2 regions of the Thermoanaerobacter sp. CM-CNRG TB177 genome follow, and region 2 is predicted to be linked to the other one. Evidence: a T-box and tRNA genes for the amino acid it is inferred to sense, from the RefSeq annotation. Region 2 holds a T-box; the other holds one or more tRNA genes.
What was found. A T-box is a leader RNA that pairs with one kind of tRNA and senses whether it is charged. The one in region 2 lies ahead of thrS (threonine--tRNA ligase), so its partner is inferred to be a tRNA-Thr.
Positions count from the first base shown of each region.

Region 1: it encodes a tRNA-Thr, which carries the amino acid that the T-box ahead of thrS (threonine--tRNA ligase) is inferred to sense. The anticodon was not compared.

Region 1 is NZ_JAFCAC010000056.1:5,235-30,540, reverse strand. Features, by position in the region: gene I4N53_RS06010 (V-type ATP synthase subunit B) at 1-935, shown strand, start outside; gene I4N53_RS06005 (V-type ATP synthase subunit D) at 935-1,564, shown strand; gene I4N53_RS06000 (chromate transporter) at 1,773-2,363, shown strand; gene I4N53_RS05995 (chromate transporter) at 2,360-2,878, shown strand; gene I4N53_RS05990 (hypothetical protein) at 2,922-3,617, opposite strand; gene I4N53_RS05985 (sodium-dependent transporter) at 3,811-5,388, shown strand; gene I4N53_RS05980 (MetS family NSS transporter small subunit) at 5,404-5,505, shown strand; gene pepF (oligoendopeptidase F) at 5,852-7,660, shown strand; gene I4N53_RS05970 (XapX domain-containing protein) at 7,979-8,149, shown strand; gene I4N53_RS05965 (methyl-accepting chemotaxis protein) at 8,205-9,452, shown strand; gene I4N53_RS05960 (NAD(P)/FAD-dependent oxidoreductase) at 9,658-11,040, shown strand; gene I4N53_RS05955 (adenylosuccinate synthase) at 11,056-12,336, shown strand; tRNA gene I4N53_RS05950 (tRNA-Thr) at 12,446-12,521, shown strand; gene I4N53_RS05945 (DUF3006 domain-containing protein) at 12,597-12,818, shown strand; gene I4N53_RS05940 (ComEC/Rec2 family competence protein) at 12,869-13,822, shown strand; gene I4N53_RS05935 (DUF1015 domain-containing protein) at 13,910-15,157, shown strand; gene I4N53_RS05930 (M1 family metallopeptidase) at 15,565-17,007, shown strand; gene I4N53_RS05925 (ATP-binding protein) at 17,004-17,987, opposite strand; gene I4N53_RS05920 (DnaD domain protein) at 17,980-18,954, opposite strand; gene I4N53_RS05915 (peptidoglycan DD-metalloendopeptidase family protein) at 19,183-20,538, shown strand; gene I4N53_RS05910 (peptidase MA family metallohydrolase) at 21,001-21,807, shown strand; gene I4N53_RS05905 (response regulator) at 21,869-22,564, shown strand; gene I4N53_RS05900 (ATP-binding protein) at 22,548-24,254, shown strand; gene I4N53_RS05895 (hypothetical protein) at 24,342-24,737, shown strand; gene I4N53_RS05890 (YycH family regulatory protein) at 24,750-25,306, shown strand, end outside.
Region 2 is NZ_JAFCAC010000027.1:6,251-12,007, forward strand. Features, by position in the region: gene I4N53_RS01660 (thioredoxin family protein) at 85-420, shown strand; gene I4N53_RS01665 (response regulator) at 519-1,475, shown strand; gene I4N53_RS01670 (DUF6873 family GME fold protein) at 1,534-2,268, shown strand; gene ytxC (putative sporulation protein YtxC) at 2,324-3,202, shown strand; gene I4N53_RS01680 (DUF445 domain-containing protein) at 3,287-3,886, shown strand; T-box leader at 3,939-4,130, shown strand; gene thrS (threonine--tRNA ligase) at 4,184-5,757, shown strand, end outside.

The DNA of each region.
Region 1 (25,306 bases), on a different contig from region 2:
TTTTCTCGGCTTCAGGTCTACCTCATGCCCAGCTAGCAGCGCAGATAGCAAGGCAGGCTAAGGTACTTGGTACTGACAGTAAGTTCGCGGTAGTATTTGCGGCAATGGGCATAACATTTGAGGAAGCTGACTACTTTATATCAGATTTTAGGCGTACCGGGGCTATAGATCGCACTGTACTGTTTATCAACCTGGCTAACGACCCGGCTATCGAACGTATAGCTACTCCACGTATGGCCTTGACTTGCGCAGAATTCTTGGCATACGAAAAAGACATGCACGTACTTGTTATCATGACGGACATGACTAATTACTGCGAAGCTTTGCGAGAAGTCTCGGCCGCGAGGAAAGAGGTTCCTGGCCGAAGGGGCTATCCCGGCTACCTATATACCGACCTTGCAACGATATATGAGAGGGCAGGTCGGATTAAGGGAAGGGAAGGTTCGATTACACAGATACCTATTTTGACCATGCCTGAGGACGATAAGACCCACCCGATACCTGACCTCACCGGGTATATTACTGAAGGTCAGATAATTTTAAGTCGCGAACTATACAGGAAGGGTATATATCCGCCGATAGACGTGCTTCCGTCTCTGTCGAGACTTAAGGATAAAGGTATTGGGCATGGCAAGACTCGGGAAGATCACGCCGACCTTATGAACCAGCTGTTTGCCTCCTACGCTCGCGGCAAGCAGGCGAAGGAGCTGGCGGTAATCCTAGGTGAGGGTGCTCTTTCCGATACGGATAAGCTTTATGCAAAATTCGCCGATGAGTTTGAGGCCAGGTATGTGGCCCAGAGGGAAGACGAGGACAGGAGCATTGAAGAGACCCTCACGATAGGTTGGGATCTATTGACAATCCTGCCAAGAGCCGAGCTCAAGAGGGTAAGGGACGAGTATATTGACAAATACCTTCCTGTAAAAGGAGAATAGTGAAGATGATACATGTAAATCCTTCACGAATGGAACTTACCAATTTGAAAAAAAGGCTTGTAACCGCAAAGCGTGGCCACAAGCTTTTGAAAGACAAGCAGGACGAGCTTGTGAAGAAATTTTTGGACATGGTAAAACAGAATAAAGCTTTGCGGGAGGAGGTTGAGGCTGAGCTCATCAGTGCTTTTAGAAGTTTCACCATGGCAAGAAGCCAAATGCCAGCCAACGTGGTGGAAGAGAGTCTCATGATTCCTTCGGCTAAGGTCAGTATAAACGTTAAAAAGGAAAACATCATGAGCGTCAACGTACCCAGGTTAGAGATATCACAGGAGGAGAGTAAAAATCTCTACCCTTATGGTTTTGCGAACACGTCGGCGGAAATGGACGCGGCCATACGTACTTTGTCGACCATGCTGCCGAAGATGTTAAAGCTAGCTGAGATCGAAAAAGCTTGCCAGCTCATGGCCGATGAGATAGAAAAGACTCGCCGCAGGGTAAACGCCCTAGAATATGTCTTAATACCGCAGCTTGAAGACACTATAAAATACATCACGATGAAGTTGGATGAAAATGAACGTTCGAGCCGCACAAGGCTTATGAAGATAAAAGAAATGGTGATGCAAGGATAAAAAACGTTTCTTTGTTAAAAATCAGGGTGGGTAGTTTTTGAATGCCCGCCCTTTATTTTAATTTTATACTTTCCTTAGTTTTCAAATTTTTACATATAACACTTATTCTAATACTCTTTTTTTATATTAAGTTGTCATCTTCAAAAGTTTGGTAAGATGAAAAATCGTCATATAATTGATTAAAAGAGATATTATAAAAAAGGATGTGATGACCTTGAAGGGGAAAATAAAAAAGCTGGAACCAAGAGAACTTTTTCTCATGTTTTGGGCTTTTTTTAAAATTGGCGCCTTTACATTAGGCGGAGGGTTTGCCATGATACCCCTTATGAAAGAAGAAATGGTAGATAAGCAAAAATGGATAAAGGAAGAGGAATTTCTGGATATAATTGCTGTAACTCAGTCGGCCCCCGGGGCAGTGGCTATAAATACTTCCATATACATAGGTTATAAATTGTATGGTCTTGTTGGCTCATTCATAGCTACCTTGGGGACTATACTTCCTTCGTTTCTGATAATAGTCTTCATAGCTTTGTTCTACGACAGCTTCAAATCCAGCATCTATGTAAAAAAGGCCTTCAAGGGGATATACCCAGGCATAGTTGTGCTCATATTGGCATCTGCTTTTAACCTTCGCAAGGCTGCCTTTAAAACTCCTGTTGGCGCCACAATAGCAGCTATTTCTCTCACAGCTCTCCTTATCTTTGACCTTCATCCTATAATAGTGATCCTGACATCGGGAATAGCTGGTATGTTATTACAAAACAGACTTCGGGATCCAGAGGAGCGTGAGGGTAAATGATATATTTAAGCCTTTTTTGGGTGTTTTTTAAAATAGGAGCTTTCAGTTTTGGCGGCGGTTACGCGATGATTCCTCTCATTGAAAAAGAGATTATAGATATCCATCACTGGCTGTCAGTGGACCAGTTCCTGGATATAATAGCCATTTCACAGATGACTCCTGGTCCCATAGCCATAAATGCGGCTACCTTTGTAGGGTATAAAATAGGAGGATTTTGGGGGTCAGTAGCAGCTACTATTGGAGTTACAGCTCCTTCTTTTCTGATTATAATCATTCTCGCACTTTTGATAATGAGGTATCGCCACTTACCTTGGTTAGATGCCTTTTTTAAGGGAGTCAGGCCGGCAGTTATCGCACTCATTATCCAGGCGGCTTATTCCGTAGGAAAGAGCTCCTTTGCCAGCATTAAAGATGTGCTGGTAGCAGTGGTGGTGTTTGTGGGACTGTATCTTTTAAAAATTAATCCTCTCATAATGATAGTTGTAGCTGCGACCCTAGGTATTGCTATGTATTAGAATAGTTTGTAAATCGTAAAATAGTCATATGAGTTTTTTTCATTTAAATAAGCATGTCCCTGGCTCTCGTAAGCTGGTAAATCATGTATCCTGCCGAAAAAAGAAGTAGAAGGGAAAGCACTGGCGGCACCGTTATTAAAAAGCTTGCAATCTGTGGAGATTTTCCTGTTGTTTGTACAGTTTCTGAAAGTACCGCCTGGTAGTCGATTAGTACTCTGTATCCAAAGCGCAGCCACATAATTGACACTGCAAAAGATAGAGGTGTTATTAGCATTGCTATGGTATAACCCAAAGTGTGCCTTTTTTTAAGTGCGTTAAGCCCCAGGAAGATAGGTATCAGAAAGGCCAACGAAAAAGCAGCTCCCAAAAAAGCTGGAGAGAGGGCTATGAACAAAGCGGAAGTCAAAGCATAGAAGCGGATCCCGATATTCAGCGGGGCTAGAGCGCTCATGAAATCAAAATAAGCTGCATTGGTATATCGTAAATAGGAATAGACCTCATCTTTTATTTCGCTTTTTTTGAAGTTTAGCTTTTTCTCTATTTTTTCACCTTTTTTTATAACGGCTTCGTAGACTTTTTTTTGTTCAGTGTTTTTCATTTTGCTGGGATCGAAATTCTCATAACGGACTTTGGCTTTTACAAGCTCTTTGTTAATCTTGGTACGAACGGAGGCTGGGATGTCGGCGGACTTTGCCCATTTTTCGATGGACATCAGCATTTTAAATATTTCGCTTGCCACATTATTACCTCCAGCTTTTGTGAATTTTTCATGGTAATTTATTATATCATATAATAAATTTGTTGGGAAGCTTTTATTACTTTTTTACTAATATGACAATATCATAGAATAATAACAAATGATTATTAATGTATTGACAAAAAAATTTTTTTAATGTATAATGGCTCTAAAAAATTTATAAGGGAGGGTTTTTATGCCAGAAAATAGAGAAAACTGGGGGACTAAAATCGGACTCATTCTTGCTATGGCTGGGAATGCGATAGGTTTAGGTAACTTTTGGAGATTTCCCTACCAGGTTGCCAAAAACGGCGGCGGCGCATTCATGTTACCTTATTTTGCTGCACTTTTACTCCTTGGAATTCCCCTTATCTATGTAGAATGGATGCAGGGCCGCTACGGTGGAAAATATGGTCATGGTACCATTGGTTGCATGACCTACCTGCAGGCTAAAGAAAAACTCGGACATTCTTCTGCAGCAATTATAGGAGCTCTTATCGGTATGCTAGTATTTTCTGTTACAGTTCTTGTAAATGCATATTACACACAAATTACTGGGTGGACCCTTGGTTACAGCTACCTTTCCTTGACTGGTGGTTATATGGGCACTGCGCGGTCTACCGCCGAAGTTTTTGGGAGCTATATCCAGAATCCGAGCCTGTCGATTACTTTCTGGGTAATAACACTTGCTCTCTTGGCGTTTGCCCTCAGTCGTGGTGTCCAGAAGGGTATCGAAGCATGGGCTAAAGTCATGATGCCGCTACTTTATGTATTTGGCTTTATCTTAATCATAAGGACACTGACCCTTGGTTCTCCCGTGAATCCGGACTGGTCGCCTATAAAAGGCCTTGACTACATTTGGAGCCCCAAGTGGAGCGAATTGAATTGGCAATCGGCACTGGCTGCTGCGGGCCAGATATTCTTTACGTTATCTTTAGGAATGGGTATTATCCAGAATTACGCATCCTATCTAAAACCTGATGAAGACATTGTTCTTTCTGCTACTACCACGGTATTCCTAAACGAATTTGCCGAAGTGATCTTGGGGGGTACTATTGCTATTCCGATAGCCTACACCTTCCTCGGTCCCGAAGGCGTAGCAAGCGGTGTTGGACTTTCCTTCATCGCTCTTCCCAATGTGTTCCGAATGATGACAGGTGGCCAATTTTTCGGTGCCTTATGGTTCCTAGTGTTGTTTGTTGCGGGATTTACCTCAGCAATAGCGATGTATAACTACCTTATAACTATTCTTCAAGAAGACCTCAATGTACCGAGGAAAATAGGAGCTGTGGTGGTGTTTGGGTTCTACATTTTTGTAGGCCTGCCGTCTGCTTTAGAACCCATCTTAACCAGGACTAGTGAACTAATTTTCCTTACTGAGCTTGACAACTGGGTGGGTAACTACTTCTTAGTAATTGTGGGGCTCATCGAAGCTGTGGTGGTGGGTTGGCTGTTTGGTGAAAAGAAGGCTAAAGAAGAAATCAATAGGGGCAGTTATTGGAAGGTACCTTCAGGATTTTTCAATGTAATGGTTAAATTCATAACACCGCTATCAATTGCGGTATTGCTTATTTTCTCCACAAAAAGCTATATAGATGATGGCTATTTCAAGTGGATTCCTAGTTTTGTGGAAAAAACTCCTGAGCTCATTCCATGGGTGCAAGGTGCTCGCTTGTTGCTTTTGACAATACTCATCATAGGTTTTGCTGAAACCTACTACACTATCCAAAAAAAATTTGGTAATGCTCGTGTTGAAAAAAGTACGAAAGCTTAAAAGGGGGCGTAAAATATGTCTGGTGGAGCATTGTTTTTCATGGTATTTGCCTGGGTTGTAATACTGGGAGGAGTATATTATACCTTAACAAGTCTTATAAAATACCAGGCAAAATAATAAAAGCTGCGAATTTTCGCAGCTCCTTTTTGAGATAAATAAAGATGTTACTCTGAAAGGCCTTTGCGAATAAATAAAAGACTTAAATTGCAAAGGCTTTAAATTTTCATACAAGTTTTACCTCCATCCATTTTTCAACATTTTACCCCGAATTAAATCGGGTTGAATTTGCTTTCTTTACCATATATTATATTAAGTAAGTAAGTAAAGAATAATTAAAATTGTATGCGATGAAAACTGTTAACATTTTATAGTGCTGTCTCATTGGGAGGCATTATTGCAACATTTTTGTAAGGATATTATAATTTGTTACATGTTTAAAAAATATTAAAAGGGGGAAATTTTGTTGAGTACGCAATTGTTAGAAAGAAAAGATGTAGATGAAAGGTTGACGTGGGATTTGTCGGGAATTTTTAAGACGGAAAAGGAGTATGAGGAGGCAGTAGAGGAGGCTCAAAAACTTGCAAAAGAGTTAGAAGAAAAGTTTAAAGGAAAGCTTAAAACTCCTCAGATGATTAATAGCTGCTTGGATAGCTTGAAAAAGTTGGTTCAACTAATGAATCTTGCAGGTTCTTATGCATATCTTGCTGTTTCAGTTGACCAGGCGAATACAGAAAATTTACAAAGACGGGCAAAATTTTCAAACATAGCCTCTGATATTGAAAGCCGGATAAGTTTTATAGAATCAGAGATTATAAAATTAGATGAAGAAATAATAAATCAAGCTATAGAAGAATCAAAGGAAAATGCAAATTACCTCAGAAAAATAATCAGAAAGAAAAAACATGCTCTTCATCCAGAAGTAGAAAAAGCATTATCTGCTCTTTCAAGTGTTTTAGAAGCACCTTATCACATTTATAACATGGCGAAATTAGCGGATATGGATTTTGGCACCTTTAGAGTTGACGGGAAGGAATACCCCTTAAGTTTTGCATTATTTGAAGGTAAATGGGAATATGAAAATGATACAAAAATTAGAAGGGCGGCTTTTGAGGCTTTTTCTAAGAAATTAAGAGAATATCAGCATACTATAGCTGCGGTTTACCAAGTGCAAGTGCAAAAAGAAAAGACAATAGCGACTTTGAGAAAGTTTGATTCTGTCATTGACAGCCTTTTATTTCCTCAAGAAATAGATAGAGAATTATATGATAGGCAAATCGATTTGATAATGGAACATTTGGCACCTCATATGAGAAAGTTTGCGAAACTTTTACAAAAAATACACGGCTTAGATGAAATGACTTTTGCGGATTTAAAATTAGAAGTAGACCCTGCGTTTGAACCAGAAATAACGATTGAAGAGGCGAAAAAGTACATAGAAGAAGGATTATCAGTTCTTGGAGAAGATTATCGAGAAATGATAAGAAGGGCCTTCGAGGAAAGGTGGATAGATTTTCCTCAAAACAAAGGTAAATCTACAGGTGCCTTTTGTTCTACTCCCTATGGAGCTCATCCTTTTATATTGATTAATTGGACTGATAGGATGAGAGAAGTGTTTGTACTATCTCACGAATTAGGGCATGCAGGGCATTTTTATTTAGCTCATCAGTACCAAAATATATTTGATTCAAGGCCTTCTTTGTACTTTATAGAAGCTCCTTCTACTATGAATGAATTACTTATGGCAAATTATCTAATGAAAAATACACAAGATAAAAGGATGAGAAGATGGGTACTTTCTACTTTGATATCTCGCACCTATTACCATAATTTTGTGACTCACTTGTTAGAAGCGGCCTATCAAAGAGAGGTATACAGAATAATTGACAAAGGTGGCTCTGTTCAAGCTCCTACTTTAAATAAAATAAAAAAAGAGGTATTAGAAAAATTCTGGGGAGACGCAGTAAAAATTAATGAAGGAGCGGAGCTTACTTGGATGAGACAGCCTCATTATTACATGGGCTTATATCCTTACACTTACAGTGCAGGGCTTACTATAGCTACACAAGTAAATAAGCGATTTTTGGAAGAAGGACAAAAAGCATTGGAGAATTGGAAAGAGGTATTGAAAGTAGGCGGAACCAAGACACCAGTTGAACTGGCTAAAATGGCAGGTGTAGACATAACTACAGAAAGACCACTATTGGATACAATTGGGTATATTGGTAGTATAATAGATGAAATAATTAAGTTGACAGATGAATTACAAAAATAAATATATCGTTATTAGTTGTTATTATGATAAAATTTGATTTTGTGACTGATACTCAAAGTCGGGTATCAGTTTTTTTACAAAATTTTACTGGTAATATAGAGAACTTTAGGAATTTTTATAGGACATGTTAGATAAATATGTAAAAGTGTATATTGAAAGAAAGTGATTTAAGCTAAAGAATATCTTTACCTATACAAGGGATCATTTGCAGATAGAAGTAATTAGACGTCTGACAAGTGACAAAAAATTGTGATATAATATAAAATTGGTTAAAGTAAAATAATAAAAATACCGATAAAAATAAAGTGAGGTGTTAATGTGAAAGAAACATTGCTAGCATTGGTTACTGGATTGATTGTTGGATTAGTTTTTTCGTCTTTAAAATTACCACTTCCTGCTCCAAATGTATTACCAGGTGTTGCTGGCATTATAGGAATTTATCTTGGAGGAGTATTGTTTGAATACCTTCTTAAAATAATTGGTAGGTAAAGTGTAAAATAGCAGGGTGGTAGGGTTAAGAGTAATCTATAAAGGGGGAACGCGTATGAAAAGCATGTTGTGGCGGCTTATTATTTCGTTTTTTATAATAGCGGCTATACCGGTGGGGACTATTTATTATTTTGCGATTGATGACAAAGCTATGCATGTTTTTATTACAGTAGCAAGTGTTAGTTTTGCTTTGTCATTAATTTTGTCAGTAATTATTTCATTAAATATTACAAGGCCTATTAAAAAATTGATTGACGAACTTAAAAAAGCGCAGGAGGGCGATTTTACAGTTACGGTAAATTTAAAAAGAAAAGATGAAATTGGTACATTAATAACGACTTTTAATAGGACGATGGAAAAGGTAAGAGCAATTTTACAAGACGTTTCTACTTTTGCCCAAAGCACTAAAGATACAGCGAATACCCTTTTTAAATCGATTGAACAAGGGAATATGACTTTTGAACAAATTTCTCAGGCAGTGGAAGAGATTGCAAATGGAGCTTCTGAACAAGCAAAAGATACTTCTAATGCAGCCGATATGGTGCAGAATATTGGGAATAGTATTGATAATTCCGCTAAATTTTTCAAAGCCGTAGAAGAGTCTACTATAAATGCTGATAAGCTTAGTCAAAATGGCATGCACACAGTAAATTCTTTGAAAGAAAAAACTGATGTTACAAAAGAGTCAATTGATGAAGTTGTTAGTGCGATAAATGAATTGCAAGCAAATTCTCACCATATTGAAAAGATTATAGAAGTGATAACGGGAATTGCAGACCAGACCAATTTGCTTGCCTTAAATGCTGCTATTGAGGCAGCAAGAGCTGGTGAGGCAGGTCGTGGGTTTGCAGTTGTTGCAGAAGAAGTTCGAAATTTAGCAGAACAATCAAGACAAGCTGCAAGTGAAATAGCCAAGATTATAAGTGAAATAGAGCAAAAGACAGACAAGACAGTTGAAAAAGCAAATTTGGTAAAGGAAATTGCGGAGGACCAAGCACATCATGTGGAAACTACATATGCTGCTTTTAATGAGATCAAGAATTCAATAGATACTATTACGGAAAATATACATATGTTAAATAATGCGATGATGGAACTTTCAGGGTATAAAGATGAAATAATAGGATCTATAGCAAATATTACAGCAGTGTCAGAAGAGACTGCTGCGTCCACTGAAGAAGTTGCCGCATCTACAGAAGAGCACATGAAGTTTATAAATGAGATAAAGGAAAGTTCGGAAAATCTATTAAAGTCAGTTACTGCTCTTGAAAATATATTGTCAAAATTTGTTGTCTCATTATAAAAATGAAATTAAGACAGAGCTAAAAAAGCCTGTCTTTTTATTTTTTATTGTTTACAAAATATATAAAAATTTTTGTGGACAAAGGCGAACTTTTAATATAATTTTAAAAATAAAATTCGCATTTTAATTGATTTGTGCTTTTTTTTCTGGTAATATATATTACGGGCTTTTGTTTTTCATATACTAAGTAAAAGGGGTTATCTTTATGAGAGTGTACGACGTCATTATCATTGGAGGAGGTCCTGCGGGACTTTTCACTGCCTTAGAACTAATCGATAAAAAAGATGGATTAAATATATTGCTGTTAGAAAAAGGGAAAGATATACAAAAAAGAATTTGCCCTATTAATGTCTATGGCTCAAAGTGTGCTAATTGTAAACCCTGCGCTATTACTTCTGGAATAGGGGGCGCAGGGGCATTTAGTGATGGGAAACTGACTTTGACATCAGAGTTTGGTGGGGTTTTAGATGAATACATGTCTAAGTCGCAGCTTAACGACCTTATAAATTATGTCGACAGGATATACGTAAAATTTGGAGGGACAACAGAAGTTCACGGTACAGATAGAGAAAAAATCAGAGAAATAGAAAAAAGAGCTCAAGCTGCAGATTTAAAATTGATTCCTGCAGTGATAAAACATTTAGGTACAGAAAAATGCTTTGACATTATAAAAAACATGAGAGATTATATTGGGCAAAAGGTGGAGATTAAAACAGAGACACCTGTTGCTGAGATAATTGTAGAAAATGGCAAGGCAAAAGGGGTAGTTACAGAAAAAGGAGAAAAATATTACGGGGAATATATAGTTGTTGTACCTGGAAGAGAAGGTGCTGAATGGTTCAAAAGAGAAGCTGACAGAATCGGATTGGAAACAAAAAATAACGCTGTTGATATAGGAGTGAGAGTAGAAATTCCTGCTGTTGTCATGGAAGATATAACAAAGGAAATATACGAATCGAAATTTATATATTATTCTAAGTCCTTTGATGACAGGGTAAGGACTTTTTGTATGAATCCTTATGGTAAAGTTGTGATAGAAAATAATAATGGAATTAAAACAGTAAATGGACATAGCTACAAAGATATAAAAACAGACAATACAAATTTTGCAATACTTGTTAGCAAAGAATTTACCCATCCTTTTAATAGACCCATAGAATATGGTCGTTATATAGCAGAACTTGCCAATATGTTAGGAGATGGAGTGATTGTGCAAAGATTAGGGGACTTACTAGCGGGAAGGCGTTCTACTCCAGAAAGGATTAAGAGAGGCCTTGTGGAACCAACTTTAAAAGATGCAACGCCAGGAGATTTAAGCTTGGTGTTACCTTATAGATTTTTGCAGTCAATTATTGAGATGTTGCAAGCTTTGGACAAAGTATCTCCAGGGGTATATTCTAAACATACACTTTTATACGGTGTTGAGGTAAAGTTTTATTCCTCACGAGTAAAGCTTACTGACAAATTTGAAACGCAAATTCAAAATCTATTTGCGGCGGGAGATGGAGCAGGCATTACACGGGGACTGGCACAAGCCTCTGTATCTGGCGTTGTAGTTGCAAGAGAAATATTGGAAAGAGTTAAATAAGGAAGGAGAATAATTATGTCAACATTAGTTATAGTTGGTACCCAATGGGGAGATGAAGGGAAAGGGAAAATTACTGATTATCTTGCGGAAAAGGCAGATGTAGTCGTAAGATACCAAGGAGGGAACAACGCAGGGCATACTGTTGAAAAAGAAGGTGTCCAGTATAAACTTCATTTAATTCCTTCTGGAATATTGTACCCCGAAAAAATTTGCGTAATTGGTAATGGCGTGGTAATTGACCCGGCATCTTTGATTGAGGAAATAGAAAATTTACAAAAACAGGGAATTAGCGTGGATAATTTAAAGATAAGCGATAGAGCCCATATCGTTTTTCCTTATCACATAAAGCAAGATGAACTTGAAGAGATTTCAAAAGGGAAAAACGACTTAGGGACAACAAAAAGAGGAATTGGTCCTTGTTACATGGATAAGTCAGAAAGAATAGGGATAAGGGTTTGTGACCTTCTAAAACCCAAAGTTTTTGAAGAAAAACTTAGAAGAAATGTGGAAAAGAAAAACAAACTTTTTAAGGAGCTATATGGAGCAGAAGGATTTGACTTTGAAGAAATGTACCAAAAATACTTGGAGTATGCTGAAAAAATAAAACCCTTTGTTACTGATACAACAGTGCTTTTATACGATTTAATTAAAAGTGGCAAAAAAGTTTTATTTGAAGGAGCACAGGGGACACTTCTTGATTTAGATTTGGGTACCTATCCTTATGTTACTGCTTCCCATCCTATAGCAGGCGGTGTTACAGTGGGGGCTGGCATAGGACCCACGATGATTGATGAAGTTATGGGAGTTGTGAAGGCGTATACTACGAGGGTTGGAAAAGGCCCATTTCCTACAGAGCTTTTTGATGAAAATGGTGAATTTTTAAGAGAAAAAGGCCATGAATACGGTACTACAACGGGAAGAGCCAGAAGATGTGGCTGGCTGGATGCTGTGATTCTTAGATACTCGGTAAGAGTATCCGGCATAACACATTTTGCTCTCACAAAACTTGATACTCTGACAGGGCTTAAAAAAATAAAAATTTGTACAGGATATAAATTTAATGGCAGAATAATAACAGATTTTCCCGCAAGTCTTGAGGATTTGGCACAATGCGAGCCTGTTTATGAAGAATTTGACGGGTGGGATGAGAATATACAAGGGGCCAAAACTTTTGAGGACCTACCTTATAATGCTCAAAAGTATGTAAAAAGAATAGAAGAGTTAATGGGTATTAAAGCAACAATAATATCTGTAGGACCGGAAAGAAATCAAACAATTATTTTAAAAGATTTTTGAAAAATAAAGTGAAGATGCTTTTCTAGAAAAAATTTATAAAAAAGCTTGACATGTACTGCCGTTCTAAGTATAATATATAAATGTCAGGACAACGAAGGGCTAAAAAGGTGCTGGCGTAGCTCAATTGGCAGAGCAGCTGACTTGTAATCAGCAGGTTGAAGGTTCAAGTCCTTTCGCCAGCTCCATTTTTTTGTCAAAAAGCAAGGTTGATAAGACCTTGTTTTTTTGTTTTAGTGAAATTTTGCATGGGGTGAATGATAATGAGTAAGAAAAATGAAATTTGCATTATAGATAGATTTGAAGGGGATTGGGCAGTCATAGAATGGAAACATAAGACTTTTAATTTACCTCGAGAATTACTTCCTAAGAATGTAAAAGAAGGTGATGTAGTAATATTTAGTGTGGATGTAGATAAAGGGGAAACAGAAAAACGCAAAAGAGCTGTTGAAGATTTAGCAAAAGATTTATTTAAAGACGAATAAAAACAGATAAATCCTAAAATGGAAAACAAGTTGGAGGAGAGGCTCTAGCTATGTACAAAAAGAGATTACTGCTATCTTTTACATTGATATTATTTGCCTTTATATTAGTAGGTTGTACAATATTTGACAATGCGTCTATTCATGAGGCTTCACAGTTTTTACAGGAAGAGATAAAAAGCCAACAAAAGATAGTTAAAGAAGCTGGAAAGGATATTTTAACAGTAAATTATATAGATGTTGGGCAAGGCGATAGCATGTTTATACAAACTTCATCAGGCAAAACGATGTTAATAGATGCAGGAACGCATGAAATGGGCAGTAAAGTTGTAAATTACATAAAAAGCCGCGGAATCAATAAAATTGACATACTTATCGGAACTCACCCTCATAATGACCACATAGGAGGTATAGTGGAAGTTTTAAAAACTTTCAAAATAGGAAAGTTTTACATACCTAAAGTAACGACGACAACAAGGACATTTGAAGAAGTTCTAAAGGCAGCTAAATTGAAGGGACTGTCTATAAATGTTGCAAAAGCAGGAGTAGTAATTGACCTTGGAGATGGTGTAATTGCAAAAATGCTTGCGCCAAATAGTTCCCATTACGAGGACTTAAATAATTACAGTGCGGTAGTAAAAATTACGTATGGTAATACCTCTTTTTTATTTACAGGAGATGCTGGTGAACAATCTGAAAAGGAAATGCTAAGTAAAGGAGATAATTTAAAAGCCGATGTCTTAAAAATTGGACATCATGGCAGTTCCTCAGCTTCCACCTGGGAATTTTTAAAAGCAGTACATCCTAAATATGCTGTTATATCTTGTGGTAAATACAATGACTATGGTCATCCCCACAAAGAAACAATGAAAAAGCTTAAGTTATTAGGAATAATAGTATATAGGACAGATGAATGTGGGACGGTAATTGCAGTAAGTAATGGCAAAACTATAAATTTTAATGTAGAGCCGGGGGATTATTTGTCGGGAAGTGAGATTAAAAGATAAATTTACTTTAATACATTGCATTTATAAAGTGATATGATATAATAAAAGCATTGAAACCAGTTGAAATAAATTTTTAGGAGGATTATTATGGCTACAGTAAAACCCTTTAAGGCAATAAGGCCTGTACCGGGATTGGCAAATAAAATAGCGTCCTTGCCTTATGACGTCGTAAATACCGAAGAAGCGAGGAATTTGGCGAAAGATAATCCTTATTCATTTCTTCATGTGGATAGAGCAGAAATAGATTTAGCTCCCTCTATAAATCCTTACGATGAAATAGTTTATGAAAAAGCGAGAGAAAATTTTTACAGAATGCTTAAAAAAGGACTGTTAATAAAAGATAATGAGGAGAACTATTACATCTATAGAGAAATAATGAACGGCAGGAGTCAAGTGGGATTGGTAGCGACTGTTTCGATTGATGAGTATTTAGAAGGAATAATTAAAAAGCATGAGCTTACTCTGCCGGAGAAAGAACAGGATAGAATAAATCACATGGATTACTGTGATGCTCACACCAGTCCAGTTTTTTTAACATACAAAGCCAATCAAGAGCTTAAAAAGTTGTTAAATAGCTGGATGGAGAGCAAAGAACCTATATATGATTTTGCATTAGAGGATGAAATAAGGCATACAGTGTGGATTATAGATGACAAAACTTTAATAGATAAAATTACTTCTGTTTTTAAGGAAATAGACTATCTTTACATTGCAGATGGACATCATCGGGCTGCTGCTTCTGTAAAAGTAGGCTTAAAGAGGCGAGAACAAAATCCTGATTATAAAGGAGATGAGGAGTTTAACTATTTTTTAGCAGTGTTAGTGCCCCATGATGAAGTTTTTATCATGCCATATAATAGGGTGGTAAAGGATTTAAACGGCTATTCCGAAAGTGAATTTATCGAAAAAATAAAAGAGAAATTTGAAGTAGAGAAATGTAATGAAGGCCAGCCTTTCAATCCTTCGCAGAAGCACACTTTTGGCATGTATCTATCAGGAAATTGGTACAAACTTACTGCCAAAAAAGGTACTTTTAACCCATCGGATCCGATAGAAAGCTTAGATGTGTCCATCTTACAAAAGAATCTGTTAGATCCTATTTTAGGGATAAAAGATCCGAGAACTGATAAAAAGATTGATTTTGTAGGAGGAATTAGAGGCTTAGAAGAATTAGAAAGAAGAGTTAAGGAAGACATGAAAGTGGCTTTTTCTATGCACCCGACAACAGTTGAAGACTTAATTGCTGTTGCCGATGCGGGAATGATAATGCCTCCTAAGTCTACCTGGTTTGAGCCTAAACTAAGAAGCGGATTATTTATTCACGAATTGAGCTAAAAGTACCTTTTCGCTTTTTTAAGGTGCTTCAGACTGTAGACAAACTTTCGTAAAGGAGATATTTTGCATAAGGAGCGACTTGTTACAAAGCGGTAACAAAACTTAGCAAGACCGAGGGTGGAGGCAGGGCCGAAGCCATGGATGGCGAAGGCGGGCACCTTAAGGCATGGATGCCGATTGTGCCCGGTACCCTGCCGGAGCCCGAAGGTCGAGCTTTAGTTTTGTCGCTTTGGAACATCGGAGCGACGATGCAAAATATCTCCTTTTGAATATTTTTTAACTTTGTCAACAAACTGAAGTACCTTTTCGCTTTTTTAAGGTGCTTTTTATTTTTTAAGTGAAAAAGTTCTATTATTTAAAAATTTGTACTAATATATATTGAAGGATAATTTAGGGGAGCTGGTTATATGAAAATAAAACAAAAAACACTACTAGGTTTAGTTATAATTGTAATTATCGGCTTAGTGTTTTATCTTTTGCCTGAGGAGACTCGACTTACATCTTACACAATTGAAGCAAAATATGATGACCAAAATAAAATAATTTATGCTACTCAAACAGTTAAATATATAAATACTAATGATATTCCTTTAAAAGAAATATACTTTCATTTATATCCAAATGCTTTCAAGACACAAGAGAATTTGCCTTTTACGAAGGAAGAGCTCCCTTTTGCATATCCTAATGGTTTTAAGGCAGGATTTATAGAGATTGAAAAAGTTACTTTTGACAAAGACATTCCAGCTACTTACGAATTAGAAGAACCTAATGAGGAAATTTTAAAAATAAAATTGCCTAAAGAATTAAAAAAAGGAGAAACAATACAAATCAATATGACCTACAAAGTACAAATTCCACCTTGCAGAAGTAGATTTGGCTATGGGAACAATACCGTACAGATAGGAAATTGGTATCCTATACTCTCTGTATATGATAAAAATGGCTGGAATAATGACCCCTACTATATTTTTGGAGATCCTTTTTATAGTAATATAGCAAATTACAAAGTAAAATTGTCAGTACCTAAAAACATGATAGTTGCCTCCACTGGAGAAATGAAAGAAGAGAAAAACTATGGAGATTCCAAAGAATTAATTATTGAAGCAAAAAGAGTAAGGGATTTTGCTATGGTTTTAAGCAAAAAATTTAAAATATCAGAGAAGCATGTAGATGGCATAAAAGTTAAATCCTATTATTTTACAGAAGAATATGGAAATAAAGCTCTTAAATTTGCTGTAGATGCAATCAAGTTTTACAATGATTATATTGGCAAGTATCCTTATAAACAATATTCTGTTGTACAGACTGATTTTTACATGGGAGGCATGGAATATCCTAATCTTGTAATGATATCAAAGGATTTGTATACAAAAGCTAATTTGTTTCATTTAGAATATGTAATTGCTCACGAAACTGCTCATCAGTGGTGGTATGGTGTTGTGGGAAATAATCAAATAAAGGAGTCTTGGCTGGATGAAGGATTGACAGAGTATACTACAATTATGTATATAGAAAGGTATTACGGTAAGGCAACAGCTGATGAGGTTTATAGACTTGTTGTAGAGGGGGAATTCAATAAATTTCTAAACACCAATTCAGATGTTTCCTTTGCTAAGACTTTGGCAGATTTTAAAGAGTGGAAGGAGTACACTAATATAGCTTATAATAAAGGAGCAATGGTTTTTTATAATCTGAGGAATCTGATAGGTGACGAAGAATTCAAAAAGGTTCTTCAGAGTTATTACGAAAAATACAAATATAAAATTGCCACTACGCAAGATTTAATTGACGTAGTGGACAATATTACAGGCAAAGATACAGGTGGATTTTTCCAAGAATGGTTTTATTAAATTATCATTTTCCGTTTTAGTCTTATATCCTCGCCGTAAAAATTAAGCAATTTAAAATGGCCGAAAATTCGCGAATAAATTCTCTCGGGATAAATTGCCATTATTTCTGATAGAGGTAAATTTGTGGAGATAATAAATTTTTTGCCAAGCAATAGTCTTGCATTTAAAATATTAAAAAATTCTTGCAAACTAAAAGCAGTTATGGACTCTGTTCCCAAATCGTCGATTATAAGGAGGTCACATTCTTTTAACAATTCCAAATAATCATTGTAACTGTTGCCATCAGCATTAAGCTTATTTATTCTCAAGCCCTCAATTAAATCTGGAGCTGTGCGATATATCACACTTTTACCTCTATCTAATAATTCCTTTGCTATACAATTAGCGAGGAAGGTTTTACCAAGCCCTGAATCGCCGTAGAAAAAAAGACTTTCAGCGGTAGTGTCAAAATTTTTTATAAAGTTGAGAGAAAACTCTACAATATTTTTCATGTTGCTTCTTGGAGAAGGCTTATCACCGAAGGGTATGTCTGAATAATATTCAAAACTGAAATTGGAGAAATTTTCTTTTTTGAGTATTTCGGCTATACTTGATTGCTTATAGTAGATATTTATAAGTTTTTGGTCAAAGCATTTACATCTTTTTCCATTTACATATCCTGTGTCTTTGCATACGTTGCATTCGTATTTAGGTTCTAGATAGTCTTCAGGATATCCATTAGATTTCAGTAGATTAGCTTTTTTCTTTTTTAAATTATTTAACTTCTCTTTTAAAAGATTTAAAAGGTCTCTTCCCTTTTCAGGTTCTTTAAAAATTGATTGAGTTATTTGGATTCCCACCTTCTTAATCTCTTCTTCAATTTTTTCAAGTTCGGGAATTTCCTTGTAAAGCTTGTTTTTACGATTGAGGGCATCTTTTAAAGCCCTATCTCTTTTCATTTCATATTCTTTAAGGATTTCATAAATGATATTTTCATTCATTAAATTCACTCCTTGAATGGGCTAAAAGCTTTTTCTCTAAATCTTCTATGTCGTAGCTTCTCTGAGAGTAGCTGTTGAAATAGTTTTTCGGAGCTTTGAAACCTGAGGTAACAGGGGTTTTCTTTTTTGTAGAGGACTTTTTATTTTCTAAATCTTCCACTGTTCGTATTCCTTCATTAAACCAGTTGATTAGTATTTTGTTTATATAAGGGAAACTAGGTTCATTCAATTTAAGGGTACATTCATTGCAGGCTTTTATTATCACATCTACATCAAAACCTAAATCCTCCATCCAGCGGTCCATCATCTCTTTGTGAGATTCCATTATTTCATCCTCTTTAAGGCCCAAAGCATTTAAAATCCTTCTATAATTTTGCCATTTTTTGTTTTCTGCTTTTAAGTATTCTTCTACATCCAGTGCAGTCTTAAGACCTGCATCATACCAAGCTATTGCTACCTTTTCCATATATCTTAAAGAAGTTTTGTTTTTAGAAGCGCAATAACTCACTAACATTGTTATTATTTCCAAGGAAAAACCGTATTCATCTATCCAACTTAAATATGTTTCCATTTCTGTTGGGGTTAAAGGTCTTCCTAAGGTCATTTCAATTGCTTCAAACATTTGTTTTACTTGAGGGTCTTGCAAAGACAGAGTGTGGTTTGAGGTTGACTGCGGAATAACTGGGAGATATTCAACTGTGTATTCCCCATCTATGTATTTTAATTTAATTAAACCAGATTTTTCCCAGTACTTCAAAGCTTTGTCAATTTCTATATCTGACATAAATAATTTATCTGCTAAAGTTTTCAAAGGTATTTCATTGCCATAATAGCAATATTTTAATCCTAAGATATATACTTTGACATATTCACCTGGGGCATCTAGCATGAAATGATTTATAAAATAATTGCTAACAGGAGTACTTCCCCAATCGTCATTTTCGTTTAAAAGTCTAAAAATGCTCATCCTCCCCACCTCGAATATATTATAACACAGCGAAATAGCCTCTTCAATTGAAAAGAATTTAACTTAATTATCGGAATATTTGAGTGTATTTTTAAAATAAATATATATAGGAATATTACCTTAAAATATAACATATAATATGAAAGATGCTAGAAAATCAATTAAAATTTGTTTTCACAAAAAAGTATGGTATAATTAAAAAGGATTTACAAAAGAAAGGAGAATACTATGGGGAAGGCGAGGGATAAAAGCTATAAGTTTTTTCTTGTTTTATTAAAGACTTACAAGGACAATCTTATAGCTTTTGTTGTAGCACTAGCCATAGGGCTATCTTTTATTGCATATGAAGAAGGTTTTGCCTACAAGATAATAGTAGATGGTGAAACTATTGGAATTACCAAGAATATAAATGAGGTAAAAAATTTTATAGAAGAATTGCATAAAAGAGAAAAGCAGAAGACAGGAACGGATATAGTTTTAAACCAACAAATAAAATTTGAAAGGGTAAGAGTAGGTAAAAAAGATCTGACAGATTTACATAAAATTTATGCTAATTTGGAAAATGCTATGAGTTTTAGTTATAAAGCTGCTGTCATAATAGTGGATGGCAAATTTGTGACTGCGTTAAAAAATGAAAAAGAAGCAAATAAGGTTCTTGAAATGTTAAAGAATAAATACGCAAAAGATTCTGATAGAACGTATTTTAAAGAGGATGTCAAAATTGAAGAAAAGTACATACCTCCAAAATATTTAGCAAGCCGAGAAGAGGCGTTAAAAATATTGCAACAACCTGTAAAAAAAGCTGTTACATACACTGTAAAAGAAAACGATAGTTTGTGGTCTATTGCAAGAGACCATGATATGTACATTGATGATATTTTAAAATTAAATCCTGGCCTTACAGAAAATTTAAAACCAGGACAGGTAATATATTTATCCCCTGCTGTACCTAATGTTACGGTTGTTACTGAAAAGAGAATAGTTTACAAAGAGGAAATACCTTTTGAGACAAAATATACTCAAGATGACAAACTGTATACTAATCAGTCTAAAGTGTTGGTAGAAGGTAAAAAAGGCTTAAAAGAGGTAACTGCTGTTGTTGTAAGTTACAATGGCATTGAGATTTCTAAAAAAATAGAGAATGAAAATGTCCTTAAAAATCCTGTTAACAAAATAGTTGCAGTAGGTTCGAAAAGAATATCTTATATTGCTACAGGGTTCTTTAATTATCCTGCGAGAGGTACTATCACTTCAAGATTTGGACAAAGATGGGGGAGACTTCACACAGGAGTTGATATAGCGGCACCACAAGGTTCTCCTATTTATGCTGCAGATGGAGGTACTGTTATATTTTCAGGTTGGGAAAGTGGCTATGGATATTTAGTGAAAATTGACCATCACAATGGTTATGTTACTTATTATGGACATGCTAGTAAACTCCTTGTTAAAAAAGGCGATAAAGTGGCGAAAGGACAAAAAATTGCTTTGGTAGGCTCTACTGGTCATGCGACAGGACCCCATGTGCACTTTGAAGTGAGAAAAAATGGGGTTCCAGTTAATCCTTTGCCCTATTTAAATAGATGAAATTATGACAAGCCCTATACAGGGCTTCAGACTGATGACAAACTTTCATAAAGTAGATATTTTACATAAGTTGCGACTTGTGACAAAGCGCTAACAAAGCTTAGCAAGACTGAGGATGGAGGCGGGGCCGAAGCCAGGAGGGCGGAGGCGGGCACCTAAGACAGGACGTCGAATGTGCCCGGTACTCCGCCGCAATCCGAAAGTCGCGCTTTAGCTTTGTCGCTTTGGAACTTCGGAGCAACGATGTAAAATATCTACTTTAAATAATTTTTGGTTCTTTGTCAACAAACTGGAAGCCCTATACAGGGCTTTTTATTTTTGTGGGGTTGCTACAAGTATTTATGAATGTTATAATACAGTTGTAATTATATTTGTCAAAAAGACCTGTATTGCTTCATACATATAAATGCATTTACATATAAATTACATACAGGGTTTTGATTGTGTGTGAGGTGATACAGGTTGAAAAAGAAAATTATTGTTTTTTCTATTGCACTTATTTTATTAATTTCTCTTTATTATGCTAACAAAATTATGGTGGTTTCTTATCCTTATGTAAGAGAAATAAAAGAGGACAATTTAACAGATAATGTAAAAGATTACAAAACAGCACAAAGTGAACACTTTATTGTACGATATACACCGCCAGATGAAAAATACGTTCCTCTTGTTTTAAAAATTGCAGAAAAACATTATGACAGTATTACCAAAGATTTAGGTCACAAACCAATTGGTAAAATTGTCATTATAATGTACCATGACCCTGAAAAAATGAACAGGGACTTTTCACTTGCAAAAGGGGACACTGCTATGGGGATTTATTTAAATGGAATTATAAGCATAGCATCCCCCGAGCTGTGGATTAGTCCTACAAAAGACCTGGAAAAAGTTTTTGAGCATGAGGGGCCAATTGTACACGAATTTGCTCATCTTATTGTAGATGACGTTGCAAAAGGCAATTACCCTGTGTGGTTTACAGAAGGTATAGCTCTTCTGGAAGAATATCGAGAAAACGGTTTTGTCTGGGGTGAATATATAACAACTGATAAGCCATATTCTCTTAAAGAGTTGACTTATAATTTTAACCAATTAGACGAAACATTAGCTTATAAAAGGTCTTTTGAAATAGTAAAAGCCATAACTGACAAATATGGGATGCAAAGCATAAGAGAGATTTTAAAATATTTGGGGGAAGGATTAAATTTAAGTGAGAGCTTTTACAAAGTCACGGGGCAAAATTTAGAGAAATTTGTGGATTCAGTGAAATAAAGCAAGAAGAGCAATGTTCTTCTTGCTTTAACCTTATGAAAAGGATAAGGGGGGAACAAAAATGACTCATAGAATACTTATAGTTGATGATGAAAAGCCAATAGTTGAGATAATCAAATACAACCTGGAAAAAGAAGGATACATAACGTATGAAGCTTATGATGGAGAAGAGGCTTTAAAAATAGCAAAAGAACAAAATCCAGATTTAATAATACTTGATGTGATGTTGCCTAAATTAGATGGTTTTTCAGTTCTAAGAACTTTAAGGCAATCAATGACCATACCTATTTTGATGCTAACGGCCAAAGAGGAAGAAGTAGACAAAGTGCTGGGGTTGGAGTTGGGAGCCGATGATTACATAACAAAACCTTTTTCTATAAGAGAACTTATAGCAAGAGTAAAGGCTAATTTAAGGAGAATTAGTTTAAACGGAAATGAGTCTGGTAATGTCCTTTGCGTAAAAAATTTAAAAATTGATATGTCAAAGTATAAAGTAGAAAAAAACAATAAAGAAGTGGAACTCACCTCTAGAGAATTTGAACTTTTAAAATTTCTCGTTTTAAACAAAGGACTTATTTTTTCTCGTGAAATGCTATTGGAAAAAGTATGGGGTTATGAATATCTGGGTGATATTAGAACTGTAGATGTCACCATAAGAAGACTGAGAGAAAAAATAGAAGATGACCCCAGTAACCCCAAGCTTATTCACACAAAAAGAGGGGTTGGTTACTATTTTAGCGATGAAAGGCAGATTTAAAAGTATCCAATGGAAAATAATTCTCATATATAGTTTGTTAATACTTGTAGCAATGGAAATCATATGGGTATATCTCTATAAATCTCTTGAAAATTACCATATGAATAATTTTGACAATTACCTTGAAGCGCAAGTACGCGGTATTTCTTTTACCCTTAAAGACAACATGGATGCAAAAAGTTTAAAGAATATAATAAATATGTACATGGGTCCTAATTCAAATGTAAAGTATGTATATATTTTAGACAATGAAGGAAATATATTGGCCAGTTCAACGGGAGACAAAGGAAAGATGGTGACTCCCGCTATTGTTAAAGCCCTATCAGGGCAAATCGGAAGTGAAGTTACTGATGACTATAATTCTAGTGGAAAAATAAAAAGTTTTGCCATGCCAGTTTACAATAGTGATGGTAAAATAAATGGTGTTGTGTATATAAGCGGTTCTTTAAGTGGAATATATCAGACTTTAGCTGATGTCAATTTGATTCTTTTAAGTGCTACTCTTTTTGCTGTTGCAATTACTATGGTACTTGGGTATATTTTGGCCAAAACTATAACAGACCCAATAAAGGAAGTAACAAAATATGCACAAAAAATGGCAGATGGCGATTTTGATGTGAGGATAAGGATAAAATCTAATGATGAAATAGGAAAGTTAGGTGAAATGTTTAATTTTTTGTCTTTACGGTTAAAGCAGACTTTAAATGGCATTCAAGGCGAAAAAAACAAAATAGAAGCTATCATACGCTTTATGACAGATGGTGTTGTTGCAACGGATGCCAAAGGTAGAATAATACACTTTAATGAGGCTGCTGAAAAAATGTTAAATGCAAATTTGGAATTAGGGATGCCAATAGAGGGAATACTAAATTTAAAAAAAGAAGATGTAGTGGCGACAATGAATTGTGGAAACAAGGTTTTAACAGTTAACATAGCTCCGCTAAAAGGCAATCAACAAATAGAAGGATATGTATATGTGCTTCACGATATCACGGAGCAACATAAATTGGACACCATGAGGAAAGAGTTTGTGGCAAATGTCTCCCATGAGCTTAGAACTCCTATTGCTACTATAAAAAGCTATGTTGAGACTCTTCTTTACAGCGATGTAGATGCTGAGTATTCTAAAAAGTTTCTAAAAATAATAGATTCAGAAACTGACAGAATGACACGCCTAGTAAAAGATTTACTTCTTTTATCTAAAATGGATTCTGAAGATAACAACCTCAAATTTGAGCAAAAAAATTTAAATGACATAGTGGTGGAGGCAATAAACAGGCTTTCTATTGAAGCTCATAAGAAAAATCAAAAACTCATCGTAGACCTTCAAGAAACGCCGAGATATGTATATATTGACAGAGATAAAATGGAACAAGTTATAGTTAACTTGGTAACTAATGCTATAAAGTATACTCCAGAAAACGGGATGATAAAAATAATGACGGAATACGATGAAAGTTTTGCAAGTTTAATTGTGGAGGACAATGGCATAGGAATTCCTAAAGAAGACCTGCCTCGAATTTTTGAAAGATTTTATAGAGTAGATAAGGCTAGATCCAGAGAGCTTGGAGGTACAGGATTAGGACATTCTATTGTAAAACAGATTGTGGAACTTCACAAAGGAGAGGTAAACATAGAAAGCGAAGTGGGAAAAGGCACCATAGTCAGGGTTAAACTACCATACCAGTAAATTCGTAATAATAGTTTAATATTACTGTAACAATACTGTAATAATAGTAGGGTATAATGAAGACATAAAAGAGAAGGAGGGATATCCTTGAAAAAAATAATTGCTCTATTTGTAGCAGTGGTTATGTTTATGACCCTTTTTATGTCATATGGTTATGCAAAAGACCTAATAACAGTTAAAACAGATATAGATGATGTAAAAACGGATAATAAATATTTTATAATTTCTGGAAGTGGACAACCTAATACTGTCGTAGAGCTTATTTTAAACGACAATTTAAGCCATAAATGGGTTATAGATGACACGATGCTTTTTGCAAAATTATTAACTTTAAGCTATGGAGATAATTACATTGTCATAAAAGCTTATAAAGGAGACCAGCTCCAAATATTGAAAGGGCATGTGATACTCACAAAAAAGGACGGGGTTTTAAGAATAACAATAACTGCTATTGAAGACATAATAAAATCCCTTTTAAGATAGAGGGCTTGAGTGATGAAGGAAAAAATTAAATCACTGTTATTGCTTTTTCTTGTTATAACAAGTATGTATTTAACTTACAAATTATGGATATCCTTTCTTCAAAATGAATTTTTATTCATTGACAAAAAGTCCACAAATACAAAAGTGGACATTTTTCGTATAATTAGACCAGAATACACTTTTGTTAGTATTCAAGGTAAAGTATATTTGGTGTCAAATGCGGATTTTTCTTTTTCTTTATGGGAAAAAACAGTAGATTTTATTAATTCAACTAAAGAAGAGAAAATAAGTGAATCCGATGATAATAGCTGGGAATATGCACAAAAAGATACATTTATACGATTTTTACTAGGAAAAAATATAAATGCTGACTTATTAAAAGATAATTTTAGTAACAGAGATAGCTGGTTTAGAAAAATAAATAGCAGTATATATGTAAGAGAAATTGTTGTTAATATAGAAAAAAATCAAATTTTTTTAAGAGATGCGGCTAATAAAAAATTTTACAGCTTAAATTATTCAAAAATGGGAGATTTAAAAAACATTATAAAGACTTTGCCTAAAGAGGA
Region 2 (5,757 bases):
GTTATGAAAAAGCCCTGGAAGGGGCTTATATTTTTTAATTTTTAAAATCTAATTGTTTATAGTCTTTTGGGTAGGAGGGAAATTATGGAGAAAATTATCGACATAGAAAATATAGAACAAATTATAAAGGAAAATGATATGGTATTTCTTTATTTTCCTACACAAGATTGCGGAATATGTACTTCATTGCTTCCTAAACTTGAAGGAATGCTAGTAAACTATCCAAAAATAAAAAGTTTTCACATTCCTATTGACGAGATTCCGCTGGCTTCTGGTAAGTTTTCTGTTTTTACTGTTCCTACTGTAATAGTTTATGTGGATGGAAAAGAGGCAATAAGAGAGGCTCGTTTTATAAGTATGGACACATTGGAAGAAAAAATTTCAAAATATTACTCTCTTTTCTTTGAAGAAACTGCATAAAATTTTATGTAAAATTTTTTCATTTTTAATTTAAATTTAATTTGCTAAAGTAGTAGTTTTTTTGCCAAAATTTTTATATAATATTATGGGGTTGTTAAATGTTTTTTTGTGGTGGAAGCATTGTGAAGGGGAGAAACATTCTTATTGTCGATGATAACAAACTTACAAGGAAAATTTTGAAAGATATTTTAGAAAATGCTGGGTATGGGGTGCTAGAGGCTAAAGATGGAGAAGAGGCTTTACAAATATACAGGAATAAACTACCTGATATGGTAATATTAGATATAGTTATGCCAGGCATGAATGGCTTTGACCTTTTAAGAATTTTGAGGAAAGAAGAAGAAAATTTGATGCTTCCTATAATACTTTTGACTTCACAGGACAATTTTGAAGAAAAAATTAAAGGGTTGGAATTGGGTGCAGATGATTATTTAGTGAAACCTTTTAATGACAAAGAACTTCTGTTTAAAGTCAATAATTTGTTTCAGCGGATAGAACACAACAGAATGGCCAACCCTCTTACTGGTCTTAGAGGAAATATTGACATTAAAGAAGAAATAAAAAGGCGAATTAAAGAAAACAAGCCTTATGCCATTTTGTATATTGATTTGGACAATTTTAAGTCTTATAATGATTACTATGGTTTTCTAAGAGGAGATAATGTAATAAAACTTACAGCCAAAATTTTATCAGATGCTGTAAATCTGATTGGAAATGAAAGAGATTTTTTGGGACACATAGGTGGAGATGATTTTGTGATAATTACTACTCCTGATAAAGCTGAAGAGATGTGTAAGTATATAATTTCTCGCTTTGATGAGGAAATAAAGTATTTATATGACGATGAAGATAGAAAACGGGGTTACATAGAGACAATTGGTAGGACTGGCGAAAAGATGATGTTTCCACTGGTGTCAATTTCTATTGCTATTGTCACAAATGAATTTAGAGATTTTAAAAATGATTTGGAAATAAGTGCAGTAGCTGCTGAATTGAAAAAGAAATTAAAGACAATGGATGGAAGTTGTTATTTAAAAGATAGAAGAAAAGGTTAAAGAAAAGGTTAAGGGCATACAACAGTATGCCCTATCTTTGTATAAAAGAGGTGAAAAAATGTTTAATCCTTTTGTTCCCCATGGCAATTTTAAATGGATTGTAATTGATGGAAGAGAGAGGGAAATTGGAGATAGCTTGTTTAAGTTAGGAATAAAAGTTGTATATACAGAAAAATGTGTAGATTTATACGATGCTATTTCTTTCCATCCTGATATACTTTTGCATCCGTTGGGAGATGGAGAAGTCATTGTAGCTCCCAATGTGACACCAGAGTTTATATGCAAATTGAAATTGATAGGTTTAAAAGTAAAAATAGGACAAACTTTTTTGAAACGTAACTATCCTTATGATATCGCATATAATGTAGCAAGATTGGGAAACACAGCTTTTCACAATTTGAAGTACACAGATCCTATTTTAAGAGAGTCCTTAGAAAGAAAAGGTGTCAAGTTTTTAAATGTAAAGCAAGGTTATACAAAATGTAATATGGCAATCATAGATGATAATAGCTTTATAACTTCAGACAAAGGAATATTTGAGGTGGCAGTTAGCAATGGTTTTGAAGCGCTTTTGATAGAACCCGGAGGCGTTTTTTTAAAGGGGTTTGAATATGGATTTATTGGCGGTGCAATGGGGCTTATAGGAGAGAAAAAATTAGCGGTGACTGGTGTATTTAAATCTCACAAAAATTATGAAAAAATTATTGAATTTTTAAATAAAAAAGGAATTGAAATTGTTTATCTTACTTTTAAACAAATAAAAGACATTGGTTCCATCATTCCACTGATTTAAAACAGATAAAAATGATAAAAAGAGACATATACTATTAACGAAGGGAGTGAGAAAATTGCAACTATTTTCCATAGGTGTTTCAAAGGATTTAAAACTAGATGGAGAAAATTTAAAACATGGCTTAAAAAATTTAGCTGAAAATGGTATAAAAGTTGCGATAAATTCTAATGTATGTGGCTCAGTTACCTATTATAGCTTAAAAGTGGAGGATAAACAAGGCTTTAGCAATGTTGCGAGAATAAGAAATTATATAGCGGAAGCTATTTCAGATATAATTGTTAACCAAATTGACAAACGGATAATAAAAAAATTAATCAATAAATATTACCATTATTTTTCAGAAGATGAAAAGGAGGAAATAGAAAAAATCGCTTACAATATTTTGGAAGATGATGTGAATAAAGAGACATTTAAATTAGCAAAAAAAGAGCAAATTTTTGTATTGGTAAGAGATTTTTTAAAAGAGAGTGATTATATAGACTTAGAAGGGTTTGTGAACTTTAGACTGAGGGATTTTATTGGTGAACTTAGCGAAGTAACAGACAAAGCTGTTGATGAATTTTTAATGAAAAAAGAGTACAACGAGTTTATAGGTTTACTTAAATACTTCGTCGAATTACAGGATTCAAAAGTTGAAATATTGAATATCATTGTCGATAAAAATGGCAAATTTAAACTTTATGATGAAAATAACAAACCAATATCTAATGATTTTATTAATGAAATAGTTACTGAATTAAAAGATGGTGTTATAAGTGATGAAGATGCTTTGATGAGCACGCTTATAACCATTGCTCCTAAAAAAATATTTTTTCATTCTATTAACAATATGAGAGATAATGAAATTCTAGAGACGGTTAAAAAAGTTTTTAATGACAAAGTAGAAATTTGTTATGGCTGTGAATTGTGTTCAAAGATTAAATGTGAAAAATAGCCCAGCTTTTAAAGCTGGGTTTTAAAATTCGTCAAAATCTGATATTATTATATTTGTGATTTTTTAAAATTTAGAGGTGGTGGAATGCAATTTTTAATAAGGATGCTATTTTTAGCTTTTGTAGGAGCGGCTATTGGATGGCTTACGAATTTTGTCGCCGTTAAAATGCTATTTAAGCCTTTGAAACCCGTAAAAATTTTTGGTATTACATTACAAGGACTTATCCCTAAAAGAAAATATGAAATTGCTAAATCAATAGGTGAAATTGTGGAAAGAGAATTGTTATCTTTTAATGATTTATGGGACAGGCTTTTAACAGAAGAAAATCGCAAGTTTCTATTATCGAATTTGGACTTAAAAGTTAAAGAAGTTACAGAAAATAAGCTTCCTTCTTTTCTTCCCAAGGCTATAAAAGAGATGATATCAAACTACATTGGTGATATTATAAATAGAGAAGTAGAAGTATTTTTAAATTCTCCTTCTAATGAAGTGGTAGAGATTATTTCAACAAAACTTAAAATATCAGAAATTGTAGAGGAAAAAATAAAAAGCTTCAAATTAGAAAAATTGGAGGATGTGGTGATAAAAATTGCTCACAGTGAACTTTATATGATAGAGATTATGGGGGGAGTTTTAGGGTTTCTAATAGGAGTATTGCAAGCAATTGTGATACAATTTTTATAAGTTATTATTGACAAATGTCCGAGAGGAAGATATAATGATTAAAAAATTAAATATTAAAGCAATGAGGGGGAAAGTAGATATTTAAAGAACATCACAGAGATTGAATGACATAGGCTGAGATCATTCAAATGTTCTGAATATCGAAGACCACCCCGGAGCTGCGGATGATGAGTCCGAACGGTTATTCCGATATAATACCAGAGTATAAAAAAGAGTGGAACCGCAGATAACCTCTGCCTCTTTACGGGGTAAGAGGTTTTTTATTTAAGAGAAAAATTTTACAAAGGAGGTAATTGAATGATTATAATATTAAAGGATGGCACACAAAGAGAATTTGAAAAGGGTATGACAGTTTATGAAATAGCTAAAAGTATAAGTGAAAGATTAGCAAAAGAAGCCGTCGGTGGAAAGTTTAATGGCAAAGTAGTGGAACTTAATACAAAAATTGAAGAGGACGGAAAATTAGAAATTTTGACTTTTGATGATGAAGAAGGAAAAAAAATTTATTGGCACACTTCTTCCCATATTTTAGCACAAGCTGTAAAAAGGCTTTTTAAAGATGTGAAATTGGCAATTGGTCCGGCTATAGACAATGGCTTTTACTATGACTTCGACACAGATAGGCCTTTTACTACAGAAGACTTTGAAGCTATAGAGCAGGAAATGAATAAAATTATAAAAGAAGATTATAAGTTGGAAAGATTTGTCCTTCCAAAGGATGAAGCAATAAAATTAATGGAGGAAAAAGGTGAACCTTATAAAGTGGAGCTAATTGAAGAAATACCAGAAGGGGAGGAAATTTCTTTTTACAAGCAAGGAGAATTTACTGACCTTTGCGCAGGACCTCACCTTATGTCAACAGGTATGGTAAAGACTGTTAAATTGTTGTCAGTTGCTGGAGCCTACTGGAAAGGCGACGAAAAAAATAAAATGCTTCAAAGAATATATGGAATAAGCTTTCCTAAAAAAAGCATGTTAGATCAATATTTACATATGTTAGAGGAAGCTAAAAAGAGAGACCATAGAAAATTAGGGAAAGAGTTAGATTTGTTTAGTATCCACCCTGAAGGACCAGGTTTTCCTTTTTTCCATCCTAAGGGAATGATTATAAGAAACATTTTAGAAGATTTTTGGCGAAAAGAACATATAAAGCATGGTTATCAGGAAATAAAAACTCCTATAATTTTGAATGAAGAATTATGGCGTAGGTCAGGACACTGGGACCACTATAAAGAGAATATGTATTTCACTGAAATAGACGGAGAGACTTATGCAATAAAGCCTATGAATTGCCCTGGAGCAATGCTTGTTTACAAGTCTACAATGCACAGTTACAGGGATTTGCCTTTGAGACTTTGTGAATTGGGTTTAGTGCATAGACATGAACTCTCAGGAGTTTTGCATGGGCTTATGAGAGTAAGAAGTTTTACTCAGGATGATGCTCACTTGTTTATGACTCCTGAGCAGGTTGAAGATGAAATTTTAGGGGTTATAAATTTAGTGGATTATTTCTATAAAATTTTTGGCTTTGAGTATTTTGTTGAATTGTCTACACGTCCTGAAAATTCTATGGGGTCTGATGAAGACTGGGAATTGGCTACAAATGCTTTGATTTCTGCTTTAAATCGCGTGAATTTACCATATAAAGTTAATGAGGGGGATGGTGCATTTTACGGGCCCAAAATAGATTTTCATTTAAAAGACAGCATAGGTCGTACATGGCAATGTGGAACTATCCAATTAGATTTCCAGATGCCTGAAAGGTTTGAACTGGAGTATATAGGCCCAGATGGAGAAAAACACAGACCTATAATGTTGCACAGGGTAATTTACGGAAGTATAGAAAGATTTATTGGAATTCTTACTGAACA